2 regions of the Pseudomonas sp. SDO524_S393 genome follow, and region 2 is predicted to be linked to the other one. Evidence: predicted binding sites of a transcription regulator. Region 2 holds the regulator's gene; the other holds the start of a gene.
What was found. The regulator FliA, encoded in region 2, starts transcription of late flagellar genes. The targets are predictions, from matches to a motif close to CTAAAGTTTNNNNNNNNNNNGCCGNTAA.
Positions count from the first base shown of each region.

Region 1: a site for FliA is predicted at 3,821-3,848, ahead of ACW9IB_RS23060 (methyl-accepting chemotaxis protein). Genes of this name have one in related genera too.

Region 1 is NZ_JBSVVZ010000062.1:3,314-13,668, reverse strand. It holds gene ACW9IB_RS23075 (FAD-dependent oxidoreductase) at 1-531, opposite strand, end outside; gene ACW9IB_RS23070 (AAA family ATPase) at 528-1,061, opposite strand; gene pnuC (nicotinamide riboside transporter PnuC) at 1,058-1,621, opposite strand; gene ACW9IB_RS23060 (methyl-accepting chemotaxis protein) at 2,119-3,753, opposite strand; gene ACW9IB_RS23055 (undecaprenyl-diphosphate phosphatase) at 3,963-4,793, shown strand; gene ACW9IB_RS23050 (DUF1294 domain-containing protein) at 4,790-5,173, shown strand; gene ACW9IB_RS23045 (MmcQ/YjbR family DNA-binding protein) at 5,162-5,518, opposite strand; gene ACW9IB_RS23040 (LysR substrate-binding domain-containing protein) at 5,515-6,423, opposite strand; gene ACW9IB_RS23035 (NAD-dependent succinate-semialdehyde dehydrogenase) at 6,555-7,934, opposite strand; gene ACW9IB_RS23030 (AraC family transcriptional regulator N-terminal domain-containing protein) at 8,092-9,018, shown strand; gene ACW9IB_RS23025 (MFS transporter) at 8,984-10,174, opposite strand.
Region 2 is NZ_JBSVVZ010000043.1:37,979-48,333, forward strand. It holds gene flhB (flagellar biosynthesis protein FlhB) at 1-529, shown strand, start outside; gene ACW9IB_RS18950 (cold-shock protein) at 690-890, shown strand; gene flhA (flagellar biosynthesis protein FlhA) at 1,183-3,297, shown strand; gene flhF (flagellar biosynthesis protein FlhF) at 3,310-4,626, shown strand; gene fleN (flagellar synthesis regulator FleN) at 4,731-5,564, shown strand; gene fliA (RNA polymerase sigma factor FliA) at 5,561-6,301, shown strand; gene ACW9IB_RS18975 (chemotaxis response regulator CheY) at 6,472-6,846, shown strand; gene ACW9IB_RS18980 (protein phosphatase CheZ) at 6,865-7,653, shown strand; gene ACW9IB_RS18985 (chemotaxis protein CheA) at 7,930-10,125, shown strand; gene ACW9IB_RS18990 (protein-glutamate methylesterase/protein-glutamine glutaminase) at 10,174-10,355, shown strand, end outside.

The DNA.
Region 1 (10,355 bases), on a different contig from region 2:
CAGGCCGCTGTACTGCGGTAGGTAGCTCGACAGCAGCGGACGGATCTTCGACCAGGCACCGTCGGCACCGACCACCAGGTCGAAAGGACCATGGCTGAGGCGGCCTTGATGCAACGTCCAGCGGTTGTCGTCAGCCTGGCTGGCGTGGTCGATGCCGACGCCCCAGGTCACGCAACCCTGGGGCAGGGCGTCCAGCAAGATCTGGCGCAGTTGGGTGCGATCGACTTCCGGGCGGTCTCCCGCGTCCGGGTTCGGGTCCTCGAACAGTAAACGACCGTGATGATCCATCAAGCGCGAGCCTTGGTCTTCATAGCGGGCGATGCGTTTGAAGGCATCTTCCAGGCCGGCCTGGCGCAAGGCGAACTGGCCGGACTCCACGTGCAGATCCAGCGTGCCACCTTGCGGACGCTCCAGCGGTCCGCCTTCGCGCTCGAACACACTGACGGCCACGCCGTGATGGTGAAGGATTCGCGCCAGGGTCAAGCCGCCAGGGCCGGCGCCGACGATGGCGATATGCAGCGGGGTGGTCATGGGGTGGCCTCGGCGAGAAGTTGTTCTACAGCGTCGAACGCAAGGGCGCGACGTTCTGTCCAGTCGCCGCGAATCACCCGGACGTTCTGGTGATGCCGTTCGATCCACTCCAGGCTGCTCTGGAAAAACGTCCGGCGATCCGCCAATTCCGGCTGGCAGCGCTGGCCGTCGGCGGTCCACTCCACGTCTTCGGGGGACAGCAGCAGGTGCAGGTCGTAGTGGCGTGCCAGCAATTCGCGGTCAAGCCAGGCGGGATAGCTGCCGAACAGGGTCTGGCTCCAGAGTTTATTGGTCAGCAGGTGGGTGTCGAGCACCAGCAGCGACGGGCGCGCTACGCGGGCGGCATCTTCCCAGGCCAGTTGGCCGTGGGCGATGGCGGGTATATCGGCCAGGGTGGTGTCGCGCTGATGCAGGTCGATGAAGTGGCGCACGTATTCACCGACCATCAGCCCGCCGAAATGCGTGTGCAGTTCCGCTGCCAGCCAGCTCTTGCCGCTGGACTCGGGCCCGGCGAGTACCACCACCTTCATGCGTGCAGCGCCGGATCGGCGCGCCACTCACGCCAGCCTTGCACGGCAATCACGGTGAATAGCGCGTAGAGCGCGGCGGTGAGGTACAGGCCTTTGTAGAGGAACAGGCCGACGAAGATCACGTCGACCGCAATCCACAACGGCCAGCACTGCACGCGTTTTTGCGCCATCCACATTTGCGCCACCAGGCTGAAGCCGGTGAGGGCGGCGTCGAGCCATGGCTGGGCGGCGTCGGTCCAGTGGGCCATGGCGGCGCCCAACAACAAGCTGCCGGCCGCACCCACGGCCAGGCTAGTCATGATCGCCGGCCAGCCGAGACTGGTCACCTGGCGACCTTGCTTGACCTCGCCGGCACGGGTCCACTGCCACCAGCCGTAGAGTTGCAGGCCCGCATAGACCACTTGCAGCAGCATGTCGGAATAGAGTTTCACGTCGAAGAACACCCAGGTGTACAGCAACACCATCACCAGGCCGATGGGCCAGCACCAAGGGTTCTGTTTGACCGTCAGCCAGACGGCGATCACCCCCAAGGCGGCGGCGATCAGTTCAAGGCCGGACATGGCGGTTCCTTAGGGGAGACGAAGAGGGCGGTGATTGTAACCAAAGACGACTGACGGTTGTAGTGAGCGGGCTTGCTATGGCAGGAGGGCTTGTTGTGGTGAGCGGGCTTGTCCCGCGCTGGGCGGCGAAGCCGCCCCAATAAAAACGCCGCATCCTGTCAGCAAGAATGCGGCGTCTGGTTTCAGGGCCGCTTCGCGCCCCAGCGCAGGACAAGCCTGCTCACCACAGTGATTGTATTGAGCCAGATGGATTTGCCGGGCTTTTGTAGTGAGCGGGCTTGTCCCGCGCTGGGCGGCGAAGCCGCCCCAATGAAAACGCCACATCCTGTCAGCTAGAATGCGGCGCCTGGTTTCAGGGCCGCTTCGCGCCCCGGCGCGGGCGGTGCGACGATTCGACAAGCCTGCTCACCACAGTGGTATTTGCTCAACACCACAAAGGTATTGGCTTACCTCCACAAAAAACCGGATTGCAACAAGGAAATCGGCCCGCCGCAGCGTCAGACCTTGAACTGGCGCAACAACCCATCAAGCTGTTCGCTCAAACCGCGCAACTGGCTGCTCGCCGCGCTCGACTGTTCCGCCGCCAGCGCGGTGCTGTGGGACAACCCTGCCGCCTGGGTGACGTTCTGGTTGATGTCCTCCACCACGTGGGCCTGTTGCAGGGTGGCACTGGCGATGGAGGCGTTCAGGCCGTTGAGGTTGCGCAGGGCCTGGCCGATGGCGTTGAGGCTGGCGCCTGCCTGGCCGGCTTGTTCGATGGTCAGTTGCGAGGCGCTGTGGCTGTCGCTGATCACCTTTACCGCCGCTTCCGAGTGGCCTTGCAGCCGTTCGATCATCACCTGGATCTCGGCGGTGGACTTCTGTGTGCGCTGGGCCAGCAGGCGCACTTCATCGGCCACCACGGCAAAGCCGCGGCCCTGTTCACCGGCGCGTGCGGCTTCGATGGCGGCATTGAGGGCCAGCAGGTTGGTCTGGTCGGCAATGGAGCGGATCACTTCCAGCACTCCGCCGATCTGCGTGCTTTCGCTGGAGAGGGTGCGGATCACTTCCACGGCCTGGCTGATGGTGCCGGACAGTTGGTCGATCTGTTGCAGGCTGCCGTCGATGTTCACCTGGCCCTGTTGCGCCTGGGCCTGGGCATCACGCATTTCGCTGGCAGCCTGTTCGGCGTTTTTCGCCACGTCCTGCACGCCGTAGGTCACTTCGTTGATCGCCGTGGCTACCAGTTCCATTTGCTGAGACTGCTGCTGACTGCGGTCATGGGCCTGGGTGGCGTTGTTGCCCAGTTCCAGGGACGACTGGCCCAATGCCGTGGCGCAGACCTGCAACTGACTGACCACCTGGCGCAGCTTGGCGGTGAAACTGTTGAAATGCCGGGACAGCTGGGTGACTTCGTCCTGGCCGTGGGTGTCGAGGCTGCGGGTCAGGTCGCTTTCGCCGCTGGCGATATTGCCCATGGCATTCACCGCCGCCTGCAACGGGCGCACGATGCTGCGGGCGATCAGCGTCACCAGCAGCGCCATCACCACCGCGATGCCCAGGCCGATGAATGACGCTTTCCACACCTGGCCGTTGAACTCGGCCTGCACATCGTCGACATACACGCCAGAGCCGATGATCCAGCCCCAGGGTTCGAACAGTTGGATGTACGAGGTTTTTTCTACCGGCGCTTCGGCGCCCGGCTTCGGCCAACGATAGTTGACGATGCCAGCGCCCTTGGCCTTGGCCAGGATCACGAACTCGTTGAACACCGCAAAACCGTCCGGGTCGCGGATCGCCGAGAGGTTCTGGCCGTCGAGTTTGGGGTTGGCCGCGTGCATGATCATCACGGGCGTCAGGTCGTTGATCCAGAAATAGTCGTCATGGTCGTAGCGCAAGCCGCGCACCACGCTCAGGGCCTGCTTTTGCGCGGCTTCGCGGGTGAGTACGCCGGTCTTCTCCAGGTTCTGGTAGTAGGCCAGCACGCCGCTGGCGGTCTGCACCACATGCTGGGTCTGCTGGCGTTTGGCCTGGTAGAGATCGCCGTGGATCTGCTGGAGCATCAACAGGCCCAGGGTCAGCAGCATCAACACGGCGACTATCAGGATCAGCCAGAGGCGGCGGCTGATCGACATACTGCGCAAACTGTTCATCGTCCTGTCACTCCGTGTTTTTTATAATTGTGGGTGCTGCATCGACATTTCCGGCTTGTCTGATAGGCTTTCGGCCTGAAATCGCAAAACCTGAGTACTGCCTGATTTTTCACATGATTTTTGCAGTGCGGCGTTGATCATCAACACCGGGCCTCAGCGCGCTCGCCATCAATGAATCGTTCGAAACACGCATGACCCTTGGGAGAAACATGGATATTTGGACCGCCATTCAGGCATTGATACTGGGCGTTGTGGAAGGGCTGACCGAGTTTCTGCCGATCTCCAGCACCGGCCACCAGATCATCGTCGCCGATTTGCTTGATTTCACCGGCGATCGCTTCAACGCTTTCAATATCATCATTCAGCTGGGCGCGATCCTGGCGGTGGTCTGGGAATTTCGGCGCAAGATCATCGACGTGGTCATCGGTTTGCCGACCCAGCGCAAGGCTCAGCGGTTTACCGTCAATCTGCTGATCGCGTTCCTGCCGGCGGTGGTGCTGGGGGTGATCTTCGCCGACGTGATCCACCATTACCTGTTCAACCCGATCACCGTGGCCACTGCGCTGGTGGTGGGCGGCATCATCATGCTGTGGGCCGAGCGTCGCGAGCATACGGTGCATGCCGAAACCGTCGATGACATTACTTGGAAAGATGCGCTCAAGGTCGGCCTGGCCCAGTGCCTGGCGATGATCCCGGGCACCTCGCGTTCCGGCTCGACCATTATCGGCGGCCTGCTGTTCGGCCTGTCGCGCAAGACCGCCACCGAGTTTTCGTTCTTCCTGGCGATGCCGACCATGGTGGGTGCGGCGGTGTACTCGGGCTACAAGTACCGTGACCTGTTCCAGCCATCCGACCTGCCGGTGTTCGTGATCGGCTTCGTCACCTCGTTTATCTTCGCCATGATCGCGGTCAAGGGCTTGCTCAAGTTTATCGCCAGCCACAGCTATGCGGCGTTCGCCTGGTACCGGATTGCGTTCGGCCTGCTGATCCTGGCCACCTGGCAGTTCGGCTGGATCGACTGGGCGGCGGCCAAGGCATGAGTATTCAGCACCCGCGGCTGAAGCTCGCGCTGTTTGTGCTGCTGTGCGCGGCGCCGCTGTTGGGCTCGGCGTTGCTCTGGCATCGCGGCGAAACGCTGATCCCGCTGGCGGCCTACGGGGTGGTCAGCGTCGTGGCGTTTCTGATGTACTGGAACGACAAGCGCAAGGCCCAGACCGAAGGCCGCCGCACCCCGGAAAACATCCTGCACGCCGTCGAGCTGGCAGGCGGCTGGCCGGGCGCATTGATCGCTCAGCAAGTGTTCCGGCACAAGACACGCAAGGTGTCGTATCAAGTGCTGTTCTGGGTGATCGTGCTGTTGCACCAAGTGTTCTGGCTCGACCAGCTGTTTCTCGGCGGTACGCTGCTGTCAGTCCTCTAACAGCAACCTGATTTGCGTGCGCTTGGGCAGCTTGCTCACCACCAATTGGTGGGAGCGCTGCAACAGGCCACGCAGTTCCTCGGCGCCCAGCGGGTAGGGCGTGTTCATGATCACCCACTGCGCCCGTGCCAGATAAGGCGCCGGGTGGATGCCAGGGCGGTCCACGTGGCCGAGGAACAGCTCCTTGTCGACCTTGAACGCCAGCGAGTCGCCGCGCAGGCCCTGCAAGGCGAACATCTTGTTGCCGGCAATCGAGAACACGCGCACGCCGCCCCATTTGTAGTCTTCCCGGGCACCGGGCAGGCTCAGGCAGAAGGCGGCGACCTGGGCTTCGGTCAGGCTCATAACAGGCGATCTCCACAGCCTTTGAAGGCTTCTTCCAGGTAGTCGATCCACGCGCGAATGGCCGGCAGCACACCACGGCGATGCGGGTAGACTGCTTGCAGCCAACCACCCGGCAAGGACCATTCGGGCAACAGTTGCACCAGCTCGCCACTGGCCAAGTCGTCTTCGCAGTACAGCATCGGCAGTACGGTAAAACCCAGGCCCCTGAGGGCGCAGGTTTTACGCACGATGAAATCGTCGATCCCCAGGCGCGCCTCCATCGACAGGTCCACGGCGTTGCCTTGGGTGTCCAGCAGACGCAGGTGCACCAGGCGATCGGCCTCCAGGGCGCCAAGCATCGGCAGTTGCTTGAGGTCGTCGAGGGTCTGCACGGGGCGCCCCTTGAGGAATTCCGGGCTGGCCACCAGGATGGTCTGCGCCGGCCGCAGGCGTTTGGTCACCAGCAACGGGTCTTCGTCACCGGACTCACGTACCCGCAGGGCCACGTCGATGCCCTCGGCCACCAGATCGACGCGCCGGTTGACCAGGGTCATCTCCAATTGCACGTGAGGGTGGGCGGCAAGGAAGTCGGCGACCATGTTCGGCAGCATGTGCTGGGCCATGCCCACCGGACAGCTGACCCGCAGCCGTCCGCGCGGTTCGCTGGACATGCTGGCGACGGCCTCATCGGCCATTTCCGCTTCCAGCAGCATGGCCTGGCAGTGGCGCAGGTAACGCTCGCCGACGGCGGTGAGCGTCAACTGTCGCGTGGTGCGTTGCAGCAGGCGTGCGCCCAGGCGCTCTTCCAGCTCGGCGATGCGGCGCGACAATCGTGACTTGGGAATGCCCAGCAGGCGGCCGGCCGCGGCGAAACCGCCGGCTTCGACCACCTTGGCGAAATAGTAGAGGTCGTTGAGGTCTTGCATGGTTGCATCTCAAAAAACGTAGGCGCGAACGGGCGCGCGAAAGACCCTAACGATAACGCAGCGCGCAGGGTTTATCGCAGCGTTATCGGGTTTTTCACGCGCCCGTTCGCACCTGCCGATTAGTGAGGTGCTTAGAACTGCGCGCCGGCCATCAGCACATATTTCACATGCACGTACTCTTCGATGCCGTAGTAACTGCCTTCACGGCCATAACCGGACTGCTTGATGCCGCCAAACGGGACCGATGCGGTGCCCACCGAGCCCGAGTTGAGGATCACCATGCCGGCTTCCAACTGGCGCGACAGGCGCAGCGAGCGGCCCAGGGCGCTGGTGTAGGCGTACGCCACCAGGCCGACTTCGGTCTGATTGGCGCGGGCGATCACTTCCGCTTCGTCCTTGAACGAATAGATGGCGAACACCGGGCCGAAGATCTCCTGGGTGGCCAACGGTGAATCATCGGTCAGCCCTGTCAGCACGGTGGGCTCATAGAACAGACCACCCCTGGCGTGGGGTTTGCCGCCCATCAGCACCGTGGCGCCGGCGGCCCGGGCCTGTTCCACCAGGCTTGCAACCTTGTCGAAGCCCATTTGATTGACCAGAGGTCCCACCACAAAGTCTTCACGCTGGCCCTGATCCACCTCGATATTGGCCACGGCGTGTTTCACGCGCTTGATGAAGTCTTCAAGGATGCTGTGCTGCACAAAGATCCGGTTCGGCGAAATGCACACCTGGCCGGAATTGCGCAGCTTGGCGCTGACCAGGCCTTTGACCGCTTCCTCGATGTTGGCGTCCTGGAACACGATAAAGGGCGCGTTGCCCCCCAATTCCAGGGTCATTTTCTTGATGGTCGCCGCGCATTGCGCCGCCAGCAACTTGCCAACACCGGTGGAGCCGGTGAACGAGATCTTGCGGATGCGTGGGTCGCTGGTGAGGATCTGGCCGATTTCCTTCGGATCACCCACCACCACTTCCAGAACGCCGGGCCCGATGCCGGCCTTGCGTGCGTATTCCAGCAGTTTGAAGGCGGTAAGTGGCGTGTCTTCGGCGGGTTTGATCACCATGGTGCAGCCGGCGGCCAGGGCCGTGGCCACTTTGCGGGTGATCATCATGAACGGGAAGTTCCAGGGCGTGATGGCCGCGACCGGGCCGATGGCTTCCTTGGTCACCACCACGTTGGCGTTGCGGTCGTGGGTGGGGATGGTGTCGCCGTACACGCGCTTGGCTTCTTCGGCGTACCACTCGATGAAGCCCAGGCCGTAATCGATTTCGCCACGGGCTTCGCTGAGGCATTTGCCGTTTTCGCGGCAGAGCAGTTCGGCGAAGGCTTCCTTGTCGGCTTTGACGCTGTCGTGCCAGCGTCGCAGGATATCGCTGCGCTCCTTGGCGAGTTTGCCGGACCATTCGGGGAAGGCGGCGCAGGTGCGGTCGACGGCCGCCTTGACGTCGCTGGCGGTATTGAAGGCGACGCGGTCGATTTCTTCGCCGGTGGCGGGGTTGTAGACGATAAGCATGGGAAAGTCTCCGTGGGCTGAAAGTGCTGTTTCAGGCTACGGAAGACGGGCGTTCCGGCGAATATCCATTCCAATGTGCTGATTGCCTATTCCTATGAGCACGTAGCAGCAGGTACTTTTGCGCGGTACCGTGCCGTTTTCGCAGGAGCCACGAACCATGGGCCGTACCGAACGAATCATCGAATTGATGGGCCGCCTGGCGCCTGTCGAAGGCTATAACCTCACGGCATTGGACGATGTGCGCTTCCTGCGCTCCAACCGCCCATTGCACCGGGTGCCGGTGCTGTACGACCCGGGCATCGTGATCGTCTGTCAGGGGAGCAAGCGCGGCTACCTGGGTGACGAGACTTACTTGTACGACGCCCAGCATTACCTGGTGGTGTCGGTGCCGGTGCCGTTCACCATGGAGACCGAGGCCAGCGAAGCCGAGCCGATGCTGGCGGTGTACCTGCGGCTGGATTTCACCCTGGCGGCGGAACTGATGGTGGCGCTGGATGACTTCCCCGAATTGGCCGAGGCACGGCCTCGGGGCATGTATTCCTCGCCGATGGATGACAAGCTCAGTGAGTCACTGTTGCGCTTCCTGGAGGCCATGAGCGTGCCGATGGACGCGCAGATCCTCGGGCCGACGCTGATGCGCGAGATCTATTACCGGATCATCACCGGCGAACAGGGCGGTTCGATGCGTGCCGCGCTCAATCGTCAGGGGCAGTTCGGCAAGGTGGCGCGGGCGATTCGCAAGATTCACGGCTGCTATCACCAGCACCTCGACGTGGAAGAACTGGCGCGGGAGGCGATGATGAGTGTGCCGAGTTTCCATGCGCACTTTCGCACGGTCACCGACACTTCGCCGATGCAGTACCTCAAATCCACACGCCTGCACCAGGCGCGCCTGCTGATGCTGCGCAGCGACATCACCGCCGCCACGGCCTGCATGAAAGTGGGCTATGAAAGCGCCTCGCAGTTCAGTCGCGAGTTCAAGCGCTTCTTCGGGCGTACGCCTCAGGAAGAGATCCAGTGGATGAAGCGTACCTATGCGTTGCCCGCACCTACGACGTCGTCGATTTACGTGTCATCCCACTGAGCAGGGTGATCAGCAACGCGGTACCGGCAAAGGCGACGCCGGCCAGTGCCTGGCCCTGCCAGCCGAAATGCTCGGAGGCAAAGGCGCCCGACGCCGAACCCAAGGCGCCGCCGATGAAGTAGACCACCATGAACACCGTGTTCAGGCGGCTGGTGGCCGAAGGTTCCAGGGCCAGCACGCGGGTCTGGTTGGCCAGTTGGTTGATACGGTTGCCCAGGTCCAGGAAGGTTGCAGCCACCAGGAGCGGCAGCCACCAGCCTCGCGGGCCGAAGGCAAAGATCAGCACGAACGCCACCAGCACGGTGCCGATACCCACCCATTCCAACAGTTGGCGGTGGCGTCGGGTCTGGTCGCCGATGGTGGAGGCGCAGAGAATGCCGACGATGGCCGAGAGCCCCAGCAACCCTGCCTGGGCGCTGGAGAATCCGTAGGGCGGTGCGGCCAGCAGCGCCGCCATCGAACCCCAGAACACGTTGAGTGCGCCAAACACCAGGCCGGCCTTGAGCGCTGACTGACGCAGGGTCGGGTACTGCGTCGCCAGGCCCCACAGTGACTTGAGCAAGGCGCCGTAGGCCAGCTTGCTGGTGGACACCGAAACCGGCATGCGCGTCAGAATCGCCAGGAACAGCAGCACATCCAGTGCCGCCGCCACGGCGAACATGCCGCGCCAGCCGAGCCAGCCACTGACCACGCCGCTGACCGTACGGGCGAGCAGGCCGCCGGCAGACAGGCCGCTGACCATCAGGCCAAGCACCGCGCCTTTTTGCAGGGGATCACTGAGGTCGGACGCCGCTGGAATGATCACCTGGGCACTGATGCCGGACAGGCCCAGCAGCACGCTGGCTACCAGCAGCAGGGAATAGGAGGGCGCCGTGGCCGACGCCAGCAAACTGATGAAGTTGAGGCACAGCACGGCGAGGATCAGCGTGCGCCGACTGATGCGGTCGCCCAATGGCACGAACAGCAACAGTCCGCAGGCGTAGCCGAGCTGGGTCAACATCGCGATCTGCCCGACATGGGCGGTGGAGACATCGAACGTATTGGCGATCAGCGGCAACATCGCCTGGTTGTAGTAGATCGTTGCCACGGAAAATCCGCAGCAGATGGCGAGGATCAGCGTCAGGCCCTTGGTCAGGGCGGGGGAGTGTGGGGGCATGGTGCGCTCGAAGGCTGTCGGTTCTGCGGCGAGGATGAAGCGAACCGCAGGTGAAATCCAGCGTCTCATAGGATTGGGCAATAACCCGGCACGATCCGTACAGGCTGAGCTAACATTGTCCCACCAGCGGGACAAATAATCGCATTTGAGCCCTCTAATCGACGATTGATGCTGCCTGTAG
Region 2 (10,355 bases):
CATCATCGCGGCGGTGGATGCACCGATCCAGCTATGGGAAAGCCACAAGAAACTGCTGATGACCAAGCAGGAAGTGCGCGACGAACACAAGGACCAGGAAGGTCGCCCCGAGGTCAAGCAGCGCATTCGCCAGCTCCAGCGAGAAATGTCCCAGCGCAAGATGATGGCCTCGGTGCCCGACGCCGATGTGGTCATCACCAACCCGACCCACTACGCCGTGGCCCTCAAGTACGACCCGGAAAAGGGTGGGGCGCCGATGCTGCTGGCCAAGGGCGCCGACTTCACCGCGCTGAAAATCCGCGAAATCGCCGTGGCCAACGACATCCTGCTGCTGGAGTCGCCGGCGCTGGCGCGGTCGATCTACTACTCCACCGACCTGGACCAGGAAATCCCCGCCGGTCTGTACCTGGCCGTGGCCCAGGTGCTGGCATATGTCTATCAGATCCGCCAATACCGTGCAGGCAAGGGCAAGCGCCCGGATCCGCTCAAAGACCTGCCGATCCCGCCTGACCTGCGCCGCGATTCCTGAGGATTTTTGACGCCTTTGCGCGCTGTCAAATTGACACCGTGCCATTTATCCGAAAGTCCCTGAGACCTGTCAACTTTGACAGTAGCCAGCATTGCCCGCCCGCGATTCCATGGCGCTATGGACTGCGCAGAAGTGGTTAAAAGATGCAGGGGAATGCTGGATGGAAGTTGTGACGGGCACGGTCAGCTGTTATTGCCGGGCAACCGGCAAGGGCTGGATTGCACTGGATAATGGGGAAGACTGCGTGCAAGTGGATCTCATCAGCTCGCGCGGGATCTGGCTCAGAAAGGGCCTGCGAGTGCGACTGGGGAGAATCAACCGCCGCGAGGGTGTGTTTGCGGTCAACATCACGCTTATCTAGCGGCGGCTGTGTCGCCGTCTTCGCAGGCAAAGCTCCCACAAGCGGCGCGATGTCCCTGGTGGCAGCGTTCTTCCAGCCACTGCCAATCCCCTGTGGGAGTTGTCGAGCCCCGGCGAGGCTACGAAGGCGGTGGGTCAGGCAGCCTCGTTGTCAGCTGTGCCGCCCCGGAAACAAGGGGTTCCGATCTGAAGAGCAAAAGTTGGAAGGCTTCTTGCAATAGCGCCTCCAGGACGCCTCTCGGCGTCAAAAGTTTGCTTCAAGGACACGAGGAATACCGGTGGAACGTTCTCAAATGCTCAGCACGGCCCGTGGCACCCTGACTGACCTCTCGCGGGGCAATCTGGGTGTGCCGCTGTTGTTGCTGGTCATGCTGGCAATGATGATGTTGCCGATGCCGCCGTTCCTGCTGGACGTATTCTTCACGTTCAACATTGCCCTGTCTGTCGTGGTGCTGCTGGTGTGTGTGTACGCCCTGCGGCCGCTGGACTTTGCGGTATTCCCCACGATCCTTCTGGTGGCGACCCTGCTGCGTCTGGCGCTGAACGTGGCGTCCACCCGCGTGGTCATGCTCCACGGCCAGGACGGCCACGCCGCCGCCGGCAAGGTGATCCAGGCCTTCGGTGAGGTGGTGATCGGCGGCAACTACGTGGTCGGTATCGTGGTGTTCGCCATCCTGATGATCATCAACTTCGTCGTGGTGACCAAGGGTGCCGGGCGGATCTCCGAGGTGAGCGCGCGGTTTACCCTCGATGCGATGCCCGGCAAGCAGATGGCAATCGACGCCGACCTCAACGCTGGCCTTATCGACCAGAACCAGGCCAAGGCCCGTCGCGCGGAAGTGGCCCAGGAAGCCGAGTTCTACGGTTCCATGGACGGTGCCAGCAAATTCGTGCGCGGTGACGCCATTGCCGGTCTGTTGATTCTGTTCATCAACCTGATCGGCGGCATGGCGGTCGGTATCTTCCAGCACGGCATGACCTTCGGCGATGCGGGCAAGGTGTACGCCTTGCTGACCATCGGTGACGGTTTAGTGGCGCAATTGCCATCACTGTTGTTATCGACAGCGGCGGCGATCATGGTGACCCGTGCTTCGGGCTCCGAAGACATGGGCAAGCAGATCAGCCGGCAGATGTTCGCATCGCCCAAGGCGCTGGCCGTCGCCGCCGGCATCATGGCAATCATGGGCATCGTGCCGGGCATGCCCCACGTATCGTTCCTCACCATGGCCGCGTTGGCCGGCGGCGCCGCTTACCTGTTCTGGAAGAAGCAGCACGCGATCAAGGTCAAGGCCATGCAAGAGGTTGCGCGCCAGCAGGAACTGCTGCCGTCGCCGGCCCGCGCCCAGGAAACCAAGGAGTTGGGCTGGGACGACGTAACCCCGATCGACATGATCGGTCTGGAAGTGGGCTATCGCCTGATTCCGCTGGTGGACCGCAACCAGGGCGGCCAATTGCTCGCGAGGATCAAGGGGGTGCGCAAGAAATTGTCGCAGGACCTGGGCTTCCTGATGCCCACCGTGCACATTCGCGACAACCTCGACCTGGCCCCCAGCGCCTATCGCCTGACCCTGATGGGGGTGATCCTGGCCGAAGCCGAGATCTACCCGGACCGCGAGCTGGCGATCAACCCGGGCCAGGTGTTCGGCAGCCTGAACGGCATTACCGCCAAAGATCCGGCTTTTGGCCTGGACGCGGTCTGGATCGAAATCAGCCAGCGCAGCCAGGCGCAGTCCCTGGGTTACACCGTGGTGGACGCCAGTACCGTGGTGGCCACGCACCTCAACCAGATTCTCTACAAGCACTCCCACGAGCTGATCGGCCACGAGGAAGTCCAGCAATTGATGGGCTTGCTCGGCAAAGCCTCGCCAAAACTCGCCGAAGAGCTGGTGCCGGGCGTGCTCACGCTGTCGCAGTTGCTCAAGGTGCTGCAAGCCTTGCTGGCCGAACAGGTGCCGGTACGCGACATTCGCAGCATTGCTGAGGCCATCGCCAACAATGCCGCCAAGAGTCAAGATACTGCCGCTCTGGTGGCGGCGGTGCGTGTCGGCTTGTCCCGCGCAATCGTGCAAAGCATTGTAGGGCTTGACTCCGAGCTGCCTGTGATCACCCTGGAACCCAGGTTGGAACAAATATTGCTCAATAGTATCCAGAAGGCAGGACAAGGCCAGGAAGAGGGCGTTCTGCTGGAGCCAAGCATGGCCGAGAAGCTGCAGCGTTCGTTGATCGACGCCGCGCAACGCCAGGAAATGCAGGGCCAACCGGTGATTCTGCTGGTGGCGGGCCCCGTCCGGGCGATGTTGTCGCGGTTTGGGCGTCTGGCAGTACCGAATTTGCACGTTTTGGCTTATCAGGAAATTCCTGACAACAAGCAAGTGACTATCGTCGCGACAGTAGGGCCCAACGGCTGAGGGTAGTGGGTTATGCAAGTTAAGCGTTTTTTCGCCGCCGATATGCGCCAGGCCATGAAACTGGTGCGTGATGAGCTGGGCGCTGATGCCGCGATCATCGGTAACCGTCGTATTGCCGGCGGTGTGGAGCTGACGGCTGCCCTGGATTACACCCCCCAGGCCCTGGCGCCGCGTGTGCCGAACATGGAACTCGAAGACGAGTTGCGCAAGACCGCTTCGCGCATCGTTTCGGCCCAGGCCGAGTTGAGCATGCGTGGCGACAGCGACGCGACCACCAATCGCCAGCTGTTCGCCGGCCTGCCGCTGACTGCTGCCGAGCCGCTGGTGGAACCGACTTTCAAAGAGCCGCCGCGTCCCGCCGCGCCTGCCCCCGCGCCGACGGTGGACCCGCGTGTGTTCGACTCGATGCGCTTTGAACTCAACGGCCTGCGCGAGCTGCTGGAAGTGCAACTGGGCTCGCTGGCCTGGACCCAATTGCAAGGCAGCAAACCGCAACAGGCCAACCTGTGGCGCCGCCTGCAACGCATCGGCTTGTCCGGCCCGTTGTCCCGCGACCTGCTGGCGCTGACCACCGAAATCGAAGAGCCCCGCCAGGCCTGGCGCATGCTGCTGGCCCATCTGGCGCGGATGATCGTCACCCCGGAAATCGAACCCCTCGAAGAGGGCGGCGTGATCGCCATGGTCGGCCCGGCCGGCATGGGCAAGACCACCACCCTGGCCAAGCTGGCCGCCCGTTATGTGCTCAAGTACGGCGCGCAGAATATCGCGCTGGTGAGCATGGACAGCTACCGTATCGGTGCGCAGGAACAGCTCAAGACCCTGGGGCGCATTCTCAATGTGCCGGTGACCCATGTCGACCCGGGCCAGTCCCTGGCCAATGCCCTCGACCCGCTGCTGCGCAAGCGCGTGGTGCTGATCGACACCGCCGGCCTGCAAGCCAGCGATCCGGCATTGCGCATGCAACTGGAAAGCCTGGCCGGGCGTGGCATCAAGTCGAAAAATTACCTGGTGCTTGCAACCACCAGTCAAAAACAGGTACTTACCGCTGCTTATCACAGCTACAAGCGTTGCGGCCTGGCCGGTTGCATCCTCACCAAGCTCGATGAAACCGCGAGCCTGGGCGAGGTGTTGAGCCTGGCCATCAGCCATGAACTACCGGTCGCCTACCTGACCGACGGGCCGCGGATCCCGGATGATCTGCATCTGCCGCGCCGTCATCAGTTGGTCAGCCGTGCCGTCAGCGTACAAATGCAAGATGAGCCTAGCGAGGAAGCGATGGCCGACATGTTCGCTGATCTGTACCACAGCCCGGCCAAACGGGTGGGCTGAGCACTATGAACACAGTGCAATGTATCTACATCGATGGTCTGCAAGCGATTCACGCGGCCAAGCCATGTAGCCTGCGTCTAAGCAAGACAAGGTAAAGAAATAAAATGGGCAGCATGCATCCCGTACAGGTGATCGCGGTGACCGGCGGCAAAGGTGGCGTCGGGAAAACTAACGTGTCAGTGAATTTGTCCCTGGCGCTGGCAGAGCTTGGCCGTCGCGTCATGCTGCTGGACGCTGACCTGGGGCTGGCGAACGTCGACGTTCTGCTGGGACTGACGCCCAAACACACCCTTGCCGATGTGATCGAAGGGCGCTGCGAGCTGCGCGATGTGCTGCTCCAGGGCCCAGGCGGCATTCGTATCGTGCCGGCGGCCTCCGGCACCCAGAGCATGGTGCACCTGAGTCCGGCGCAGCATGCCGGCCTGATCCAGGCGTTCAGCGATATCGGTGACAACCTGGATGTGCTGGTGATCGACACCGCTGCCGGGATCGGCGAGTCCGTGGTCAGCTTCGTGCGCGCCGCCCAGGAAGTGTTGCTGGTGGTGTGCGATGAGCCCACTTCGATCACCGACGCCTACGCCCTGATCAAACTGCTCAACCGTGACTACGGCATGAACCGCTTCCGTGTGCTCGCCAACATGGCCCAGAGCCCGCAGGAAGGTCGCAACCTGTTCGCCAAATTGACCAAGGTCACGGACCGCTTTCTCGATGTCGCCCTACAATACGTCGGCGCTGTGCCCTACGACGAGTGTGTGCGCAAGGCTGTGCAGAAGCAGCGTGCAGTCTACGAAGCGTTTCCCCGCTCCAAGTGCGCGCTGGCGTTCAAGGCGATTGCCCAGAAGGTCGATACCTGGCCGTTGCCTGCCAACCCGCGCGGGCATCTGGAGTTTTTCGTCGAGCGATTGGTGCATCAGACGAGCGCAGGACCCGTGCTATGACAGCGACTGGCTACAACGCGTACAAGAAGTCTGCCCGTGACAGCCAAGGCGAGTTGATCGAGCGCTATGCGCCGCTGGTCAAGCGTATCGCCTACCACTTGCTGGCGCGCCTGCCTGCCAGCGTCCAGGTCGAAGACCTGATCCAGGCGGGCATGATCGGCCTGCTCGAAGTGTCGACCAAATACGACGCGAGCAAGGGTGCGAGTTTCGAGACCTATGCGGGTATTCGCATCCGTGGCGCGATGCTCGATGAAGTGCGCAAGGGCGATTGGGCGCCGCGTTCGGTGCACCGCAATACGCGCATGGTCAGTGATGCAATTCGCGCAATTGAAGCAAAAACCGGCCGTGACGCTAAAGATCATGAAGTTGCTGCCGAACTCCAATTGAGTCTCGACGATTACTACGGGATTTTGAACGATACCTTGGGCAGCCGCCTGTTCAGTTTCGACGACCTGTTGCAGGACGGCGAACACGAAGGGCTGCACGAGGACGGCGCGAGTGCTCATCTTGAGCCGTCGCGCGACCTTGAAGACGAACGCTTCCAGGGCGCGCTGGCGGACGCGATTGCCAATTTGCCGGAGCGTGAGCGGCTGGTGTTGGCGCTGTACTACGACGAAGAGCTGAACCTCAAGGAAATCGGTGAGGTCCTGGGGGTCAGCGAATCGCGGGTCAGCCAGTTGCATAGCCAGTGCGCCGCCCGTTTGCGGGGGCGTCTGGGAGAGTGGCGAGCGCGCTGACAGGCAGTGTTGGGGAGCACTGCAGACGAGGCCGTGAGGGGCGTTGACCTTTGCGGAACCGACCCGTGGTGCCACCGGCAGTCCTTTTTGTGTAATGCCTGTTGATTGAAATGGCGCGTCCAGGTGCTGGGCGCGTTTAAGACTGCTTGGAGGTCGAATTGGACAAGAACATGAAAATCCTCATCGTTGATGACTTTTCAACGATGCGGCGGATCATAAAAAACCTGTTGCGTGACCTGGGGTTCACAAACACGGTCGAGGCGGATGACGGCATTACGGCGATTCCGATCCTCAACAGCGGGAGCATCGACTTTCTGGTAACCGACTGGAACATGCCAGGCATGACCGGCATCGATCTGCTGCGCCACGTGCGCGCCGACGAAAAACTGCGCAGCCTTCCCGTGCTGATGGTGACCGCCGAAGCCAAGCGTGAACAGATCATCGAAGCCGCCCAGGCCGGGGTAAACGGTTACGTGGTCAAACCATTCACCGCATTGGCGCTGAAAGAGAAGATCGAAAAAATCTTCGAACGCATCGGTAACTGATGCTGCCACGGGGGAGCTATGGAGCATAACGAAACGTCACAGGGAGACTTCGAGTCGACCCTGAAAAAACATGCTCACCAGTTGGTCGAGAGCCTTGAAAAAGGTCAGTTCGGCGATGCGGTGCAGTTGATCCATGAGCTCAACCAGACCCGTGACCGTGGCCTGTACCAGGAAGTGGGCAAGCTCACGCGCGAGCTGCACAGTGCGATCGTCAATTTCCACATTGACCCGCACATGCCCCAGGCTGAAGAGATTTCGCAGATTACCGATGCCACCGAGCGCCTGTCCTATGTGGTCAGGCTGACCGAGGCGGCGGCCAATCGCACCATGGACCTGGTGGAAAACGCCACGCCCCTGGTCAGCGGCATGGCCAGCGAAGCCCAGGCCCTCAGCGCTGACTGGGGCCGCTTCATGCGCCGCGAAGTCGGGGCGGAAGAGTTCCGCGAGTTGGCCCGTCGGATTGAAGCGTTCCTGTCACGCAGCGAGCAGGAAAACCGTACGGTTTCCAGCAACCTCAATGACATTCTGCTGGCCCAGGATTACCAGGACCTCACCGGTCAGGTGATCAAGCGCGTGACCCAACTGGTCACCGAAGTGGAAAGCAACTTGCTCAAATTGGTGCTCATGGCCGGCCAGGTCGACCGTTTCGCGGGGATCGAACATGACCGCGCAGCGATCCTCTCGGAAAAAGATCCACAAAAACATCTCGCCAAGGGTGAAGGTCCGCAGATTCATGCCGATAAACGTGAAGACGTTGTATCGGGTCAGGATGATGTCGATGACCTGTTATCCAGTTTAGGCTTTTAGGTCCTGATAGCGGCAAATGACGGTCGCGCCGGGCCCCGCAAGGCGCAAGGCTAGGCATGAGGAGAGAGGTTTGGTTTTTCCAAATGAACGACGAATAACGACGGCTTGCGCCTTGCGGGGCCCGGCCCTCCGGGTTGGAGCTGTGAGCGCGCCATGCTGCGTTGCGGAACTTGGCAAGGAAACAACCCTTGCCCGCGTTCCGCGCCTTGCCTGGCCCGCTCACAGCTCCAACGCGATCCGTCATTTGCCGCTATCAGGACCTAAAGGAGCACCCACATGAGCTTCGGCGCCGATGAAGAGATCCTTCAGGATTTCCTGGTAGAGGCCGGCGAAATTTTGGAGCAGTTGTCCGAGCAACTGGTCGAGCTGGAAAGCCGACCGGATGATGCGAACCTGCTCAATGCAATTTTTCGCGGTTTTCACACTGTAAAAGGGGGCGCCGGCTTCCTCCAGCTCCATGAGCTGGTGGAGTGCTGCCACATCGCCGAGAACGTGTTCGACATCCTGCGCAAGGGTGAGCGTCACGTCGACTCGGAATTGATGGACGTAATTCTCGAAGCGCTGGACGCCGTCAATGGCATGTTCGGCCAAGTGCGCGAACGCGCGCCGATTACTCCCGCCACCCCGGAACTGCTGGCCGCCCTGGCGCGCTACGCCGAACCGGCCGATCCGTCGGCGGCGCCGGTGGCTGAAGCGGCGCCCGAGCCTGTGGCCGCGCCTGAGCCGGATGTGACCGACAGCGAGTTCGAACAACTGCTCAACTCCCTCAGTGCGGTCAAGGCCGAAGCTGAAGCGCCGGCGGCGCCGGTGGCTGCGCCCGCCAGCGAAGATATCACCGACGCCGAGTTCGAATCCCTGCTTGATCAATTGCACGGCAAAGGCCAATTCGCCGCCGATGCAGTGGCACCGGCTGCGGTGGAACCGCCGGCGCCTGCCGCCACGGCGAGCACCGACATTACCGACGACGAATTCGAAGCCTTGCTGGACCAGTTGCACGGCAAAGGCACCTTTGCGGCCGATGCACTGCCGGCGGTCGCTGCCACGGCGGCGGCACCGGCTGCTGCGCCGGCAGCGCCTGCGGACGATGGCCTGATCAGTGATCAGGAGTTCGAGTCCCTGCTGGATGAGCTGCACGGCAAGGGCAAGTTCTCTGAAGTCGCTCCGGCCGCCGCCGTGGCGACGGCGGCACCGGTGGCGGCCAAAGCCGCTGCGCCAGCGGCCAAGCCCGCACCGGCCCCTGCCGCAGCAGCGGCTCCAGCCCGCGCCGCGCCGGCACCGGTGGCCGAAAAACCGGTCAGCGAAGCCGAAACCACCGTGCGGGTCGATACCGCGCGACTGGACGACATCATGAACATGGTCGGCGAACTGGTGCTGGTGCGTAACCGCCTGGTGCGCCTGGGCCTGAGCAGCGCCGATGAGGCGATGCAAAAAGCCGTGTCGAACCTCGACGTGGTCACCGCCGACCTGCAAACCGCGGTGATGAAGACGCGGATGCAGCCGATCAAGAAAGTCTTCGGTCGTTTCCCGCGCCTGGTTCGCGACCTGGCGCGCCAGCTCAAGAAAGAAATCAACCTGGAACTGGTGGGTGAAGAAACCGACCTCGACAAAAACCTTGTCGAGGCCCTGGCCGACCCGCTGGTCCACTTGGTGCGCAACGCGGTCGACCACGGTGTCGAAACCCCGGAAGAACGCGAAGCCGCCGGCAAGTCCCGCAACGGCAAAGTGGTATTGGCGGCCGAGCAAGAGGGCGACCATATCCTGTTGTCGATCACCGATGACGGCAAGGGCATGGACCCGACCATCCTGCGTAACATCGCGGTCAAGCGTGGTGTGATGGACAAGGATGCCGCCGACCGTCTTACCGACACCGAGTGCTACAACCTGATCTTCGCTCCGGGCTTCTCGACCAAGACCGAGATTTCCGACGTGTCCGGCCGTGGCGTGGGCATGGACGTGGTGAAGACCAAGATCAGCCAGCTCAACGGCTCGATCAACATTTACTCGACCAAGGGCCAGGGCTCGAAGATCGTCATCAAGGTGCCGTTGACCCTGGCGATCATGCCGACCCTGATGGTGATGCTGGGCAACCAGGCGTTCGCCTTCCCGCTGGTCAACGTCAACGAGATCTTCCACCTCGACCTGTCGCGCACCAACGTGGTGGACGGCCAGGAGGTGGTGATCGTGCGCGACAAGGCATTGCCTCTGTTCTACCTCAAGCGCTGGCTGGTGGCATCGGCCAAGCATGAAGAGCAGCGCGAAGGCCATGTGGTGATTCTCTCCGTGGGCACCCAGCGCATCGGCTTTGTCGTCGACCAGTTGGTGGGCCAGGAAGAGGTGGTCATCAAGCCTTTGGGCAAAATGCTGCAGGGAACCCCGGGCATGTCGGGTGCGACCATTACCGGTGACGGTCGGATCGCGCTGATTCTCGATGTTCCGAGCATGCTCAAGCGTTACGCCGCTCGGCGTATTTGATTCTGGTGGGGCAGGGCAGTAGTGCCTGCCCCGCCTAACGGAGTGTTTATGGCAGTCAAGGTCCTGGTGGTGGACGATTCGGGTTTCTTCCGCCGCCGCGTCTCGGAAATTCTTTCCGCCGATCCAAGCATCCAGGTGGTCGGCACGGCCACCAACGGCAAAGAGGCGATCGATCAAGCCATTGCGTTGAAGCCGGACGTGATCACCATGGACTACGAGATGCCGATGAT